Paeniglutamicibacter kerguelensis: one gene and its partner. Each later gene encodes a partner of the first gene's protein in a complex. Links are inferred from orthologs where the notes say so. Each region holds a gene or a part of one and is shown on either strand. Other genes may lie near its edges. The genes, in order: uvrA and mfd.

Region 1 (7,368 bases):
TCGGCCATCTTGCCCTCGAGTTCCCTGATGAAGCGGGTGCCCTCCCCGCCCATGAACTGGCAGAGCTCGGCGGCGAGCTTCTTGTGGTCCTCGGCGCTGATGCGGCCCACGCAGGGGGCCGCGCACTTGTCGATGTAGCCCAGCAGGCAGGGCCGGCCGGAGGATTCGGCGCGCTTGAAGACGCCCGTGGAGCAGCTGCGCACCGGGAAGACGCGCAGCAGCGTGTCGAGGGTTTCGCGGATCGCCTTGGCCGGGTAGAACGGCCCGAAGTACTTGGTGTCCTTGCGCTTGTCCCCGCGCATCACCTGCGCGCGCGGGTACTTCTCCCCCATGGTGACGGCCAGGTAAGGGTAGGACTTGTCGTCGCGGAAGACGATGTTGAAGCGCGGGTTGTACTCCTTGATCCAGGTGTACTCCAGCTGCAGCGCCTCCAGCTCGGAGCCCACCACCGTCCATTCGACCGACGCCGCGGTGTGCACCATCGCGTGGGTCTTGGGCGTCAGCCCCGCCGGGTTGGCGAAGTAGGAGTTCAGCCTCGAGCGCAGCACCTTGGCCTTGCCGACGTAGATGACCCGCCCGACCTCGTCGCGGAAGCGGTAGACCCCCGGGTTCAGCGGGATGTCCCCGGTCTGGGGTCTGTAGCTTTTCGGGTCTGCCACGTCGGTGCGCTCCGGGATTTACTCGGCGGTGGGTGTCTGGTTGTAGGCGTCGACCCGCTCCTGGCCCGTCAGCTCGGCGATGGCGTCGACGATCTCGTCGGTGGCCTTGCGGCGCTGTGGCAGCGGGTGCTTGCGGCCCAGATGCTCGAATTGCAGCGGCTTGCCGAACGCGAGGGTGAAGTGGTGCGGCTTGACGGTGTTCTTTCCGGCTGGCTGCAGGTTCTCCGTGCCGATCAGGCCGACGGGGACCACCGGAGCTCCGGTGGTCAGCGCCAGCCAGCCCACGCCGGTGCGGCCGCGGTAGAGCTTGCCGTCACGCGAACGGGTACCCTCCGGGTAGATGCCGATGCCGCCGCCGGCCTCCAGGATGTCGACGAGCGATTCCAGGGCGGCCACGGAGGCCGCCTGCTCGCCGCGCTGCACGGGGATGGAGCCGACCGACTCGAAGAAGGTCTTCATGGCCTTGCCCTTGAGCCCGGGGGTGGTGAAGTACTCCGCCTTGGCAAAGAATGCCACGTCGCGCGGGGTCAGCGCCTGGATAATGATCGAGTCCAGGAAGGAGAGGTGGTTGGAGGCGATGATGACAGGCCCGGTGCGCGGGACGTTTTCCAGCCCGGTGACGGTGGGGCGGCACAGGCCGTTCAGCAGGCCGCGGATCGAAGAGCGGGTCATGGTGTACAGGCTCATTTATGCACGCGCTCCTTCGTTGTCGTTGGTTGTCAGTTGTGTGCGGATTGTTTCCTCGGCCGCGTTGCCCAGCAGCAATCCGGCAAGTTCGGCGGGGTCCGTGGCGTGGGCCCCGGCCCCGGCGGCCTCGAGCTCGCCCGGAGGGGCAAAACCCCACCCGGCGCCGATCGAGGCCATGTTGTGGTCGTTTGCGGCCTCGATGTCGTAGCGGCGGTCCCCCACCATGATGCACTGTTCGGGCTCAAGCCCGTGGGCGTCGAGCACCGCCGCGACGATGTGCCGCTTGGAGGCCGAATGCCCGTTCGCCTCGTCGTCGTTGCCGTAAATGCCATCGATTGCGTCGGTCAATCCCTGGATCTCCAGCAGTTGCCGGGCGATCTTCGTGGGCTTGGCGGTTGCGACATACAGGTCCATGCCCGCCGCGCGCAGGGCCGCAAGCACTTCGCGGATCCCGGGGTACGGGCGCGAGTCCGCCATGCCGGTGGCAGCATATTCCGTACGGTACACGGTAATCAGTTCGTCGATCATGTGCGGTTCGACGCCGTCGATCTCCGCCAGGCCCAGGACCAGCGGCGGCCCGATCAGGGTGCGGAGTTTTTCTTCACCCGGATCGGGAATGTCCGCCTGCTTCAACGCGTGGCGGATTCCCGAGGTGATAGCCCCGGCCGGATCCACAAGGGTTCCATCGAGGTCAAGCAGAACGGCGGAGGGAGCAATCATCACTGTCGTATTCTCGCATGAACTGGGTCTATCCGCCGTACACGCATGCCGCACTCGGCATACATGCACGGCGGGAGGGCTTAGCCAAGCAGCGGTGCCAGGAACTTTCCGGTGTAGCTTTCGGCCACGGCGGCGACCTGTTCCGGGGTGCCGGTGGCGATGATCTCGCCGCCGCCGGAACCGCCCTCGGGGCCCAAATCGATGACCCAGTCTGCGCTCTTGATGACATCGAGGTTGTGCTCGATCGTGATCACCGTGTTGCCCTTCTCCACCAGCCCCTGGAGCACCAGCAGCAACTTGCGGATGTCCTCGAAGTGCAGGCCCGTCGTCGGCTCGTCGAGCACGTAGATCGAGCGTCCGTTGGAACGCTTCTGCAGTTCCGCGGCGAGCTTGACGCGCTGCGCCTCGCCGCCGGAGAGCGTCGTGGAAGCCTGCCCCAGCCGGACATAGCCGAGCCCGACGTCCACCAGCGTGCTCAGGTGGCGGGCGATCGGGGTGAATGCGGCGAAGAATTCGGCACCCTCCTCGATCGGCATGTTCAGCACGTCGGCAATGGTCTTGCCCTTGTAGTGCACCTCGAGCGTTTCCCGGTTGTAGCGCGCCCCGTGGCAAACCTCACAGGGAACATACACGTCGGGCAGGAAGTTCATTTCGATCTTCAGGGTTCCGTCGCCCGAGCAGGATTCGCAGCGCCCGCCCTTGACGTTGAAGGAGAAGCGGCCCGGCAGGTAGCCGCGCACCTTCGCCTCGGTGGTCTCGGCGAACAGCTTGCGGATGTGGTCGAATACGCCGGTGTAGGTCGCCGGGTTGGACCGCGGGGTGCGGCCGATCGGCGACTGGTCCACGTGGATGACCTTGTCCAGGTGCTCGAGCCCCTCGACGCGGGTGTGCCTGCCCGGCACCTGCTTGGCGCCGTTGAGCTTGTTGGCCAGCACCTTGTAGAGCACGTCGTTGACCAGCGTGGACTTGCCGGAGCCGGAAACGCCCGTGACGGCGGTCAGCACACCGAGCGGGAAGCGCGCGGTGAGGTCCTCAAGGTTGTTTTCCCGCGCGCCCACGACGGTGACCTGGCGCTTCTTGTCGATCTTGCGGCGATTGGCCGGAACCTCGATCTTTTTGCGCCCGGAAAGGTAGTCGCCGGTGATCGACTTGGTGTTCGCCTTCAGGTCCTTCAGGGAACCCGAGTGCACCACCTCGCCGCCGTGTTCGCCGGCCCCTGGACCGATGTCCACGATCCAGTCGGCCTCGGCGATGGTGTCTTCGTCGTGTTCGACCACGATCAGGGTGTTGCCCAGCGAGCGCAGGCGGGTCAGGGTTTCAATGAGCCGGCGGTTGTCGCGCTGGTGCAGGCCGATGGACGGTTCGTCGAGTACGTAAAGCACGCCGACAAGGCCGGAGCCGATCTGCGTGGCCAGGCGGATGCGCTGGGCCTCGCCGCCGGACAGGGTTCCCGCCGCGCGTTCGAGGTTCAGGTATTCCAGGCCGACGTCAAGCAGGAAGCGCAGGCGTGCCTGGATTTCCTTGAGCACCTGGGAGGCGATCTGGGCCTCGCGGCCGGTGAGCACCAGGTTTTCGAGGAACTCGGAGCATTCGCGCATCGGCATCGCCGACACCGCGGCAATCGACTTGTCGTTGATCAACACGGACAGCGAGGCCGAATTCAGGCGTGCACCGTTGCACTCTGGGCACGGAATCTGCCGCATGTACTCCTCGTACCGGTCGCGCGCGTGCTCCGATTCGGTTTCCATGTGCTTGCGGTGGATATACTGCACCACGCCCTCGAAGCCCGTGGAGTACTTGCGCTCGCGCCCGAAGCGGTTCTTGTACTGCACCACGACCTTGTGGTCCTTGCCGTGCATGATGGCGGTGCGGGCCACGGCCGGCAACTTGTTCCACGGGGTCTCAAGCGTGAAGTCCAGTTCGGCCCCGAGGCCTTCGAGCAGCCGGTTCCAGTACTCGGTGGTTGCTGCACCCAGCGACCAGGGCGCAATGGCCCCCTGCCCCAGCGGCATCTGCACGTCGGGAATGATCAGGTCTTCGTCGACCTCCAACCGCGTGCCGATGCCGCTGCAGGCAGGGCAGGCGCCGAACGGGTTGTTGAAGGAGAAGGACCGGGGTTCGATCTCGTCGATGGCCAGCGGGTGTTCGTTCGGGCACGCAAGGTTTTCGGAGAAGGCGCGGATCCGGCCCTCGTCTTCCGGGTCGAGATCCACGAAGTCGATCAGCACGCGCCCCTCGGAGAGTCCGAGCGCGGTTTCGATGGAGTCGGTCAGGCGTTGGCGGACCGAATCGTTGATGGCTAGGCGGTCGACGACCACCTCGATGGTGTGCTTGAACTGCTTGCCAAGTTTCGGCGGTTCGCTGAGCTGAATTGTCTCGCCGTCGACACGTGCACGCGAATAGCCCTTGGAACTCAGTTCCTTGAAAAGGTCGACAAACTCGCCCTTGCGCCCGCGGACCACCGGTGCAAGAACCTGGAACCGGGTCTTCGGTTCGAGCTCCAGCAGCTGGTCGACGATTTGCTGTGGCGTCTGCTTGGTGACGGCCTCGCCGCACTCCGGGCAGTACGGCCGTCCCACACGTGCCCAGAGCAGGCGCATGTAGTCGTAGATTTCGGTAATGGTTCCCACCGTCGAGCGGGGGTTCTTGGAGGTCGATTTTTGGTCGATCGACACCGCCGGGGAAAGCCCCTCGATGAAGTCCACATCAGGCTTGTCCACCTGCCCCAGGAACTGCCGGGCATAGGCGGAAAGCGATTCGACGTAGCGTCGCTGTCCTTCGGCGAAGATCGTGTCGAAGGCCAAGGAGGACTTTCCGGATCCGGAAAGGCCGGTGAAGACGATCATTGCGTCTCTCGGCAAATCAAGGTCGACGTTGCGCAGATTATGCTCGCGCGCGCCCTTGACCACCAGCCGGGTCAGATCGTGCGGACGAAGGGTTTCAAGGGAGCGGGAAGTAGCCACCCAAACATGCTAATCGAAAACTACTTCGAATTGCTCGTCGATGTGAGCAATACGACCAGCCTTTGTTAAACCTGCGAGCTAAAGGCCGCCCTGACGTACCCGATTGCCGCTTTTTCGCTGATTCCCCAACGCGTGGCAACCGCCGCCAATTCGGAAGCAGCATCGGCCACGGCAATGGATCCTTCGTCGTCCGCGGCCTGGACGATGGTGCCGTGTCGCCCGCGGGTTACCACCGCACCGCTGGCTTCCAGCTCCTTGTAGACCTTGGCGGCGGTGTTCACCGCGAGTCCCAGTTGTTCGGCGAGCGCCCGCACCGAAGGAAGCTTGGTTCCCGCCTTGAGCTTGCCCTTGGCGATTGCGACAAGGATCTGCTGACGCACCTGCAGATAGGGGGCCATCTTGTCAGCGCTGTCCACGTTGATGAATGCCAGCGGATTGCTATCCATGGATTTGGTCCTTTGATGGGGATTGTCGATCTGCTTCTCAGACTATCCCGCTCGAATGCAGTTGCGTCGTAAGGTGTTGGCATGAGCGAAATTTTCCATGACTTGAATGACGTGACAGTTCGAGGCATTAGCGTCTCTGAGATGGCCAACAACGTTTACCTCGTGACGTCCAAAGCCGACGGTGCGCAATTGCTGATCGATGCCGCCGACGATGCAAAAGCCATCACGGGACTGATCCAATCCGCTTCATCCGACGCGGAAGTTCCGACGTCACTGGCGGGCATTGCCACGACACACCAGCACTGGGACCACATCCGTGCGCTGCAGGAGATGGTTGACTCCACGGGGGTCAAGACCTATGCCGGCGCGGAAGACGCCGCAGGGATCTTGGAGGGTTCGTCGGTAAAGATAGACGCGCCCCTTGGCCATGGGGACAAGGTCTTCGTCGGTTCGACGGTTCTCGAATGCGTTCACCTGCGGGGCCACACTCCCGGATCGATTGCATTCGTACTTCGGGATAGCGGCGGAACAGTCCTGATCTTCAGCGGGGATTCCCTGTTCCCTGGCGGTGTAGGCAATACCGGGAATGATTCACAACGGTTTACGTCGTTGTTGGACGATGTCACCGAACGTCTTTTTGGACATTACCCGGATGAGTCGATAGTCCTGACCGGCCATGGAGACTCCACGACATTGGGCAGGGAACGCCCTCATCTCGAGGAATGGCGAAGCCGGGGCTGGTAGAAGTCAGGAACTAGCAACTATCCAGGGGCGGGGGCAACGCCGGGCTTTCGGGGGTCCCGGGCAAGGGCGGTGCCGTGGAGAGGAATACCTGGCCGCTGGGCGTGGTGATCTCTATGGTGTGGCGTGGACCAGAAACCACGCGTTCACGCCACCCTTCGGTCTCCTTGGTGTAGTTGCACCAGGCACAACGCCCGTCGCCGTTCACGGCGGAAGTTCTCCCGCCCATCGCAACTTGTTGAACATGGTCGTAATGCCGAATAGGGGCGTCGCAATATGGCGTCCTGCAGAACTGGTCCCTGACTGCGATCATTCGTTTAAGTTGCTTGGGCAGTATCCGCTTGGAAGACTCCATGGCGACAAGTTCGCCACTACTCGGCGCAGTAAACAGGCGTCGAATCCAGACCTGGGCCTTGGATCCTTTCGGAGAAAGATTCGAGTCGCCCGTGACGAGGTATCGGGCGTAGCCAGCCGGAATGGTTCCATAGCCGCTAAGGTATGCGGGCTCGCTGTCCCCTTGCATCAGGGTGCGGTCAGTCATCACCAGATTGACCAACAATGGCGTTCCATTGGCAGGCGACTGGCCCGTGACACGCTCAACGAGAGTGTCGACTTTGACTTGCATGTTGGTTCGGCGGTCTTCCTGCGGACGCTTCTTGGCTGCAGCAGCCGCCAAGGCCTCATTAAAGGCCACGCCCTGTTCCATGGGAAGGCTCCCACTGATCCTCATGAAACCTCCGGGAACCACTCTCACCGAAATGAACCGTTTCCGGAGTGCTTCTGAACTCTTGTTCATTTCGACCGTGTTGTCGAACGCCAGAGTGAGTCGTTTCACGCGTGCTGTGAGCTCTCGTGTACCCACACCCTTAAGACTTCCGGGCCTGCCCGCAAGTTCTCGGTCGATAATCTCTTGGACCATGGGATCAAGTTCGCAGGTTTCCCGGACAATGACCATTGAACGATTTTCTTTGATCTTGCCGCGCCTCAATGCTGCGAACGTATGCGGCATGTGCTCAAGCATGGATCGGGAGTAGGCCAGGAATTGAGGCCCAAAGCACTGCGATTCGCCCCGCGCCAACGCTACTTCAGCGCCCGTGCCGCGATTGGGATTGGCCTGGTATTTGCCTTCGGCCTCATGGCGAGAAATCACGG
Region 2 (8,123 bases), 1.6 Mb from region 1 along the record:
AGAAAAAGGGCCTTGGTCCTGCCCCCGATGAAGAATCGGTTGCAGGACCAAGGCCCTTTCCAGTGCAGCGGGCTTGTCTCCCGGCTGTTACTGGAAGACGTCCGGGATGCCGTCGTGGTTCTTGTCCACGGCGTTGCGCTCGGCAATCAGGCGGTAGCGGCGGTCGCGTGGACGCAGCCACAGGGATCCGAGTATTGCGGCCAGCAGTGAGGCAAGAAGGACCGCGACCTTGGCGTGGTCGTAGTGCGGGGACTCGAGTCCGAACGATAATTCCGAGACCAGCAGCGAGACGGTGAAGCCGATGCCGGCCAGGAAGGTGACGCCGAGCAGGTCGCCCCACCTGACGTCGGGGTCGAGGTTCGCATGGACGCTGCGGGTCACAAGCCAGGTGGCGCTCATGATGCCTATTGGCTTGCCGAAGAGCAGGCCGAAAACGATGCCCCAGAGCACCGTGTCGCCGAACGCGGAGGCGATGCCGCTGGCGCCCCCGATGGCAACGCCGGCCGCGAAGAAGGCGAAGACCGGAACGCAGAAGCCGCTAGAAAGCGGGCGGAAACGGTGCTCGAACTTCTCGGCCAGGCCCGGCTTCTCCGGCTCGTCCTTGCGCAGGACCGGAACGCAGAATCCAAGGACAACGCCGGCGATCGTCGCGTGCACGCCGGACCCGAAGACCAAGGCCCAGCTGACGGCACCCAGCGGCAACAGGATGAGCCACGGTGCCCACCGCTTGGAAGCGAAGAACTTGGGCCACCGGTGGGTCAGGAACGCGTAGAGGGCGATCGGCACGATGGCCATCAACAGGTATGGGGGACGCAGGTCGTCGGTGAAGACGAAGGCGATGATCACGATGGCGATGAGGTCGTCGACCACGGCCAGGGTCAGCAGGAAGATGCGCAACGGTGAAGGCAAGTTCGAGCCGATGACGGCCAGGACGGCCACGGCAAACGCGATGTCGGTGGCGGTGGGAATCGCCCAGCCGCGCAGGGTTTCCCCGCCGGTGGAGGCATTCATGGCAACGAAGATCAGCGCCGGGACCAGCACGCCGCCGAAGGCCGCGGCGACGGGAACGACGGCGCGTTTGAAATCGCGCAGGTCGCCGGCAACGAATTCCTTCTTCAGTTCGAGCCCGACCAGGAAGAAGAACACGGCCAGCAGGCCGTCCGCGGCCCAGTGGCCGAGCGAAAGGTTCAAGTCGATGCCGGCGATCTCGAAGCCGATGTGGAAGTCCCGAAGCGCGAAGTAGCTGTCCGCTGCGGGGGAATTGGCCCAGATGAGGGCGACGACTGCGCCGAAGATGAGCACCATGCCGCCGACGGTTTCCTTGCGAAGGATTTCACCAATGCGAAGGCTTTCGGAGTAGCTGCCGAGGCCAAGGACCGTTCGGGGTTTTGGGGTGGGCGGTTGAGGCTGGCTCATGGATGTTCATCGATTCTTCTCGGGTACGTTGAATTATCGCCGACCAGACTTCCCGGCACACCAGAGACCACAGTATCGGAAAAAATCAGATGTGTGCACATTTTTTGGCATGGGGGCCGGCTTCGGCCGCCGGTTTTCGGCCCCGTTGGTCCAAGAAACCGGGTGCCCAAAACGGCGGACCGACACCGTCCAGCCGCGAGTGAGAGGTTGGAAGATGCCGGTCCGGGGAATCGGTCTCCGGTGGTCAAACCGGGCCGAGTGGGCGCTGGCTAGCCGCGTTCAATCCATGAGGAGACGGTGTTGCCCTGCAAGGCAAGCGCCTTGGAGATGAACGGCTCGGCCGCAGAAGCGATTTTTCCGCCAACGAACGGGATCGAGGAGGAAACCGTTGCTTCGATGCCCAGGGCGGAGCCCTCGGCGCTAGCGCGCAGCGATTCGGAACCGGCGACCGAAACCGGCAGGGAGCCGACGGTGACCTTCAAGGTGGCATCGCGGGAACCATCGGCGGCCGGGGCTGTCCAAGACTCGACCTGGGTGACCTCAACGGTCTGCCCGACGAACTTCCGGGCAATCTCCGGCGCGCGATCGGTCGGCAGGGACCTGACGGTGGTCAGGGTGAAGGCTGCTGCGACGTCGCCGGCCACCTCAAAACTCTTCAGTTCGCCACCGACCATGGTGGTCAGGTGTTCAGCGAATGCGCGATCGGTCAATGTGGCGATGACGGCCGCGGGGGCGTGCATCAGATCAGTGGTGGCATTAAGTGCCATAAGGCAAACTCCGTATAGATAGATCGGCCAAAGCAAACGTTCTTGCGCCTCCAAGAGTACCCGTGCCGACAGGTCGGAGCTGTACGCTTGGATATGCGCACCCCGGGATTCGAATGGAATTCCGGGTAGTTGTGTTGTGCGCGGGAACCGGTTTTTCGAAAGGTAGCTAGTCGATGGCGCTTCATGGTCTGCGCAGTGCACTGCGAGCCGACACGTCTTTTTCAAGGGTGCATTCCAACGCGGCGACCGGCTACGCGACGCGGGCCAACCAGCTGGAGATCGCCGCCCCGACCGGCATGCGGCCGGTCATCACCGCGGAAACGCTTGAGGCCCTGCAGTCAAAGGTGCCGGGAGCCGTGGTGCTCGCGGTGACGGCCACCGGGCGCGAGGCCGAGGACCTCAGCGCCGGGCTGCGCAGCTACCTGCCCGATGAAGCAATCGCCGAGTTCCCGTCCTGGGAGACGCTCCCGCACGAACGGCTCTCGCCGCGTTCGGACACCGTCGGACGCCGCCTGGCCGTGCTGCGCCGCCTGGAGCTGAAGGACCCTGGCCTGAAGGTCATCGTTGCCCCGGTCCGGGCCGTCATCCAACCCCTGGTGGCGGGGCTTGGCAAACTCGAGACCGTCGACCTGAAGGTGGGGGACGAATACCCTTTCTCCGCGGTGGTCAGGGCCCTGGCGGATGCCGCGTATGCGCGGGTCGACATGGTCACCCACCGCGGCGAGTTCGCCGTGCGCGGCGGCATCCTCGACGTCTTCCCGCCGACCTACGCGCACCCGGTGCGCATCGACTTCTTTGGCGACGAGATTGAGGCCATGCGCTTCTTCTCGATCGCCGACCAGCGCTCGCTCGATTCCGAGGCGCCGGTGCAGATCCAGGCCCCGCCCTGCCGCGAGCTGCTGATTACGCCAGCCGTCATGTCCAAGGCCGCCAGGCTGCAGGAGCACATGCCCGCGGCCCGCGACATGCTGGCCAAGATCGCCGGCGGCATTGCGGTGGAGGGCATGGAGTCTCTGGCCCCGCTGCTGGTCGATTCCATGGTGCCGCTGCTGAGCCAGCTGCCCGCCGAATCCATCGCCCTGGTCATGGAGCCCGAACGTGTGCGTGCCCGCGCCCACGACCTGGAAGCGACAAACGCCGAATTCCTCGCCGCGGCCTGGGCCACGGCCTCCGACGGCGGGGCCGCGCCGCTGGACCTCAGCCAGGCGCAGGCGCAGGCCGCCGCCGATGAACTGGAGGCCGGCAACTTCACCTCGCTGGCCAAGACCCTGCTCGACGCGCAGGAGGCGAAGGTGTCCTGGTGGACGCTGACCTCCCTGGGCAGTGACACGGAGCTTCTGCCGGAGGTCGACGCCATCCGTCTCGACGCTCGCGAGCCGCGCGGCTACCAGGGCGACGTGGCGGAGATGATGCAGTTCATTTCCTCGCGCATCAAGGACAATTGGCGCCTGGTCGTCGCCACCGACGGGCCGGGCCCGGCGCAGCGACTTGCCGAGCTCTTCCACGACGCGGACATCCCCACGCACCGGATCGATTCGCTTGAGGGCGAGCCGACCGAGGGGCTCATCGAGATCACGACGGCGCAGGCGGGCCGCGGCTTTGTGCTCGATTCGCTGAAGCTCGGCCTGCTCACCGAGGCCGACCTGCTGGGCCGCTCCAGCGCGTACGCGCCGCGCGGCGCCAAGCGCATGGCGGTCAAGCGGCGCAACGCGGTTGACCCGTTGTCCCTGGTCGAGGGCGACTACGTGGTCCACGAACAGCACGGCATCGCCAAGTTCGTCGAACTCATCGCCCGCAAGGTTGCCGGCGGCACCGACGCCAAGCGCGAGTACCTGGTGCTCGAATACGCGCCGTCCAAGCGCGGGGCGCCGGGGGACAAGCTCTTTGTCCCCACCGACCAGCTGGACCAGGTCACCCGCTACGTCGGCGGCGAGGCGCCGAGCCTGTCCAAGATGGGCGGCTCGGACTGGGCCAGCACCAAGTCCAAGGCGCGCAAGGCCGTCAAGGAGATCGCCGGGGACCTGATCCGGCTCTACTCCGCCCGCATGGCTTCCCGCGGGCACTCGTTCGCCAAGGACACCCCGTGGCAGTCGGAGCTGGAGGAGGCCTTCGCCTATGTGGAGACCCCGGACCAGCTGACCACCATCAACGAGGTCAAGGCGGACATGGAGCGGGAGATTCCGATGGACCGGCTCATCTCCGGCGACGTGGGCTTCGGCAAGACCGAGATCGCGGTGCGCGCCGCGTTCAAGGCCGTGCAGGATTCCAAGCAGGTCGCCGTGCTGGTGCCCACCACGCTGCTGGCCTCCCAGCACCACCAGACCTTCACCGACCGCTACTCGGGCTTCCCGGTGCGCGTGCGCACGCTCTCGCGCTTCCAGAGCGCGAAGGAATCCAAGGACATCGTCGAGGGGTTGAAGAACGGGAGCGTCGACGTGGTCATCGGCACCCACCGGCTGCTCTCGGACACCGTCCAGTTCAAGGACCTGGGGCTGGTGATCGTCGACGAGGAGCAGCGCTTCGGCGTCGAGCACAAGGAGCAGCTCAAGAAGATGCGCACCAACGTGGACGTGCTTTCCATGTCCGCGACGCCGATCCCGCGCACCCTGGAGATGAGCCTGACCGGCATCCGCGAGACCTCCACGCTGGCGACCCCGCCGGAGGAGCGCCACCCGGTGCTCACCTACGTGGGCCCACGCACCGACAAGCAGATCTCGGCGGCGATCCGCCGCGAGCTGATGCGCGACGGCCAGGTGTTCTTTGTGCACAACCGGGTTTCCTCGATCGATGCGATCGCCGCCGAGTTGCGCGAACTGGTGCCCGAGGCGCGCGTGGAGGTGGCGCACGGCAAGATGAGCGAGTCCCGGCTGGAGAAGATCATCCAGGACTTCTGGGAGAAGAAGTTCGACGTGCTGGTCTCCACCACGATCATCGAGACCGGCCTGGACATCTCGAATGCGAACACGCTGATCGTGGACCGGGCGGACAACTACGGCCTGTCGCAGCTGCACCAGCTGCGCGGGCGCGTGGGCCGCGGGCGCGAGCGCGCGTACGCCTACTTCCTGTGGAACGCGGAGAAGCCGCTGGGCGAGGTGGCGCTGGAACGGCTCAAGGCCGTGGCCGCGCACAACGAGCTGGGCTCCGGCTACCAGCTGGCCATGAAGGACCTGGAGATCCGCGGCGCCGGCAACCTGCTGGGCGGGGAGCAGTCCGGCCACATCGCCGGGGTCGGGTTCGATTTGTACCTGCGCCTGGTCGGCGAGGCCGTGGCCGAATACAAGGGCGACGCCGACGAGAAGACGGCGGAGATGAAGATCGAGCTTCCGGTCAACGCCCACCTGCCGCACGACTACGTGCCGGGGGAGCGGTTGCGACTGGAGGCCTACCGCAAGATCGCCGCGGCGACCGACTTCGAGGGGCTGGCGGAGGTGCACGCCGAGTTGGTGGACCGCTACGGCCAGCCGCCGGCTCCGGTGGTGAACCTGCTTGAGGTCGCGCGCATCAGGATTCGCGCCCGCGCCCTGGGGCTGACCGACGTGGGCATGGTCGGCAACTTCATCAAGTTCGCCCCCGCGGCCATCGAGAACCTGCCCGATTCTCGGCAGCTGCGCCTGGCGCGCATGTACAAGGGTGCCGCCGACAAGCCGGCGCTGGATGCGATCTTCGTCCCGAAGCCCAAGACCTCCGCGGTCGGCGGGCGCGACCTGGTGGACGAGGAGATCCTGGACTGGGTCTCCGGGGTGCTGTCCAACATCTTCGAATCCGAGCCGCTGAAAGCGAAGAGCTAGCGTCCGCAGGGTTCCCGAGTAGGTGCCCGAAACGTAAATACGCCCTTCCCGGCCGTGGCCGGGAAGGGCGTATTGCGTGATGGATGGTTACTTGTCGCCGTGGTGGATCAGCACCGGGCAGTGCGCGTGGGCCGCCAGCGAGCTGGAGACCGAGCCGAGCAGCAGGCCCTTGAAGCCGCCGCGGCCGCGGGTTCCTATGACCAGCATCGCCGCGTCCTTGGATGCCTCGATGAGCGTGGGGGCCGCGGGGCCCATGGTCACCAAGCGCTCCAGGTGCTCCGGAACGTCGTCGCCGAAGGCCTCGGTGATGGCCTCGTCGAGGGCGGCCCGCGCGTCGGCCTCGGGGTTCCACTCGGGGGTGTAGTCCTCGAGCGCAATGCGGGGCAGCCAGGATGCGAATGCCTGCAGCTCATGGCCTAGTGCCTTGGACAGCGGCGCCGCGTAGCGAAGCGCTGCGATCGACTGCGGGGATCCGTCGACTCCGACGATGACCTTAGTGCGTGGGGCGTTTTCCATGTACGGCTCTCATTTCTGCAAGCGGGGCTCTTCTTCGGATCTCCGGCGATCCGTCTTGTGCACCATCGTACCCGTTCCCACATGGTCTTTTCTACAAGCCGTAGAAAAGTTGTGCCGTGTCCCGCGGCGGTGGAGTTTGTGGCGTCCCCGGGTGCGGGAGGGCACAAAAAACCAGGGCGCACGGTTCCCGAATCCGCCGCGACGGCGGGGTTCGGGGACTGCGCGCCCTGGTTGAAGACCGGGCTTTAGCGCTCCGAGGCGGTCTTGGCCGGGGAGCGGTCGGACATGCCCAGGATGTGCTGCGGGACGGCCCAGGCCAGAACGGTCAGCGCGAGGCATGAGAGGCCCGGGATCCAGGCGTTTTCCAGCGTCCAGAAGGACAGCGCGTAGATCGCGGCGCAGAAGATTGCCAGGAACACCAGGGTTGCAATGAAGTTGCCGACGAAGCGTCCCTGGCCCGAGTGAGCCACATTCTTGCCGTTCGAGTACACAGCGATTCTCCTTGAGTCTGTTTTCAGTGCCCGGGAGCGTACGTCTTAGTACCCCTCGGTGCCTTGTTCACCCTCTACAATAGCAACTCCGGAGCTGGATCCGAGCCTCGTGGCGCCGGCGGCGATCATGGCGCGGGCGGTTTCCAGCGAGCGGACCCCGCCGGAGGCCTTGACGCCGAGATCGGGTCCCACGGTGGCGCGCATCAGGGCCACGTCCTCGAGAGTTGCCCCGCCGCCGGCAAACCCGGTGGAGGTCTTCACGAAATCGGCTCCGGCAGCCACCGAGGCTCGGCAGGCCAGCACCTTTTCGTCGTCGGTGAGCAGCGCCGTCTCGATGATGACCTTCAGGATGGCCCCGTCCTCGTGCACGGCGTCGGCGATCGCCGAAATGTCGGCGACCAGTGCCGCCTCGTCACCGGCCTTCGCCGCGGCGATGTTGATGACCATGTCGATCTCGTTGGCGCCGTCGGCGATGGCGCCGCGGGCCTCAAAGACCTTCGATGCGGTGGTGGTGGCACCGAACGGGAAGCCGATCACCGAGCAGGTCAGCACGCCGGAGCCGGCCAGCGCGGCGGTCACCGTGGAAACCCAGAGCGGGTTCACGCAGACCGACTTGAAGTTGTACTTGGCGGCCTCGGCGCAGATGCGCTCGATGTCGGCGCGGGAGGCGTCGGCATTCAGGATGGTGTGGTCGATGTAGGAGGCGATGTTTTCGATGTTCGGCTCGGTGCTCATGCTTGGGACTACTCCTGTGGTTCTGGTGTGGGGGAACGGATGGGAAGGGCGGGGGTGCGGGCGCCGGAGGCATCCGCGGGATGCGCTAGGCGCGCAACATTAGCAAAAGTTCGTGCTTGATGGACTCAAGCCGGACCCGGCCGGCCGTGCGCAGGACCGGGAGGTCGGCGGCGTCGGCGACCGGCGCGATGACCTCCAGGTAGCACTTGAGCTTGGGCTCGGTGCCCGAGGGGCGCACGATGACCCGGGTCCCGGCGTCGGTGAGGAACAGCAGCCCGTCGGTCGGCGGCAGGTGCGCACCGAGGCCCAGGTCCTCGAATTCGACGATGGCTTCCCCGGCAAGCGACTGCGGCGGGGTGCCGCGCAGCGCATCCATCATGGTGCCCAGCAGGCCAAGGTCCTTGACCCGG

The links.
Region 2: the proteins of uvrA (region 1) and mfd are in contact, whole or in part, in a crystal structure (PDB 4DFC), measured with the Escherichia coli proteins. The link is inferred for Paeniglutamicibacter kerguelensis from one-to-one orthologs.

What each region holds. Positions count from the first base shown.
Region 1 is NZ_JAGIOF010000001.1:2,131,432-2,138,799, forward strand. Bases 1,947-5,392 are described here. They hold uvrA (excinuclease ABC subunit UvrA), read right to left. Parts: upstream 5,030-5,392; coding sequence 2,147-5,029; downstream 1,947-2,146. Other genes in these bases: JOF47_RS09695 (HAD hydrolase-like protein), read right to left, coding at 1,947-2,066; JOF47_RS09705 (GntR family transcriptional regulator), read right to left, coding at 5,095-5,392. Outside these bases: excinuclease ABC subunit UvrC, read right to left, coding at 1-659; JOF47_RS09690 (lysophospholipid acyltransferase family protein), read right to left, coding at 678-1,346; more of JOF47_RS09695, read right to left, coding at 1,347-1,946; more of JOF47_RS09705, read right to left, coding at 5,393-5,475; JOF47_RS09710 (MBL fold metallo-hydrolase), read left to right, coding at 5,557-6,219; JOF47_RS09715 (HNH endonuclease), read right to left, coding at 6,230-7,368. UniProt on the Escherichia coli protein: The UvrABC repair system catalyzes the recognition and processing of DNA lesions. UvrA is an ATPase and a DNA-binding protein. A damage recognition complex composed of 2 UvrA and 2 UvrB subunits scans DNA for abnormalities.
Region 2 is NZ_JAGIOF010000001.1:504,080-512,202, forward strand. Bases 1,971-6,171 are described here. They hold mfd (transcription-repair coupling factor), read left to right. Parts: upstream 1,971-2,356; coding sequence 2,357-5,971; downstream 5,972-6,171. Other genes in these bases: JOF47_RS02290 (DUF2505 domain-containing protein), read right to left, coding at 1,971-2,183; JOF47_RS02300 (universal stress protein), read right to left, coding at 6,059-6,171. Outside these bases: Na+/H+ antiporter NhaA, read right to left, coding at 88-1,416; more of JOF47_RS02290, read right to left, coding at 1,686-1,970; more of JOF47_RS02300, read right to left, coding at 6,172-6,487; JOF47_RS02305 (hypothetical protein), read right to left, coding at 6,733-6,978; deoC (deoxyribose-phosphate aldolase), read right to left, coding at 7,024-7,713; JOF47_RS02315 (phospho-sugar mutase), read right to left, coding at 7,799-8,123. UniProt on the Escherichia coli protein: Couples transcription and DNA repair by recognizing RNA polymerase (RNAP) stalled at DNA lesions. Mediates ATP-dependent release of RNAP and its truncated transcript from the DNA, and recruitment of nucleotide excision repair machinery to the damaged site.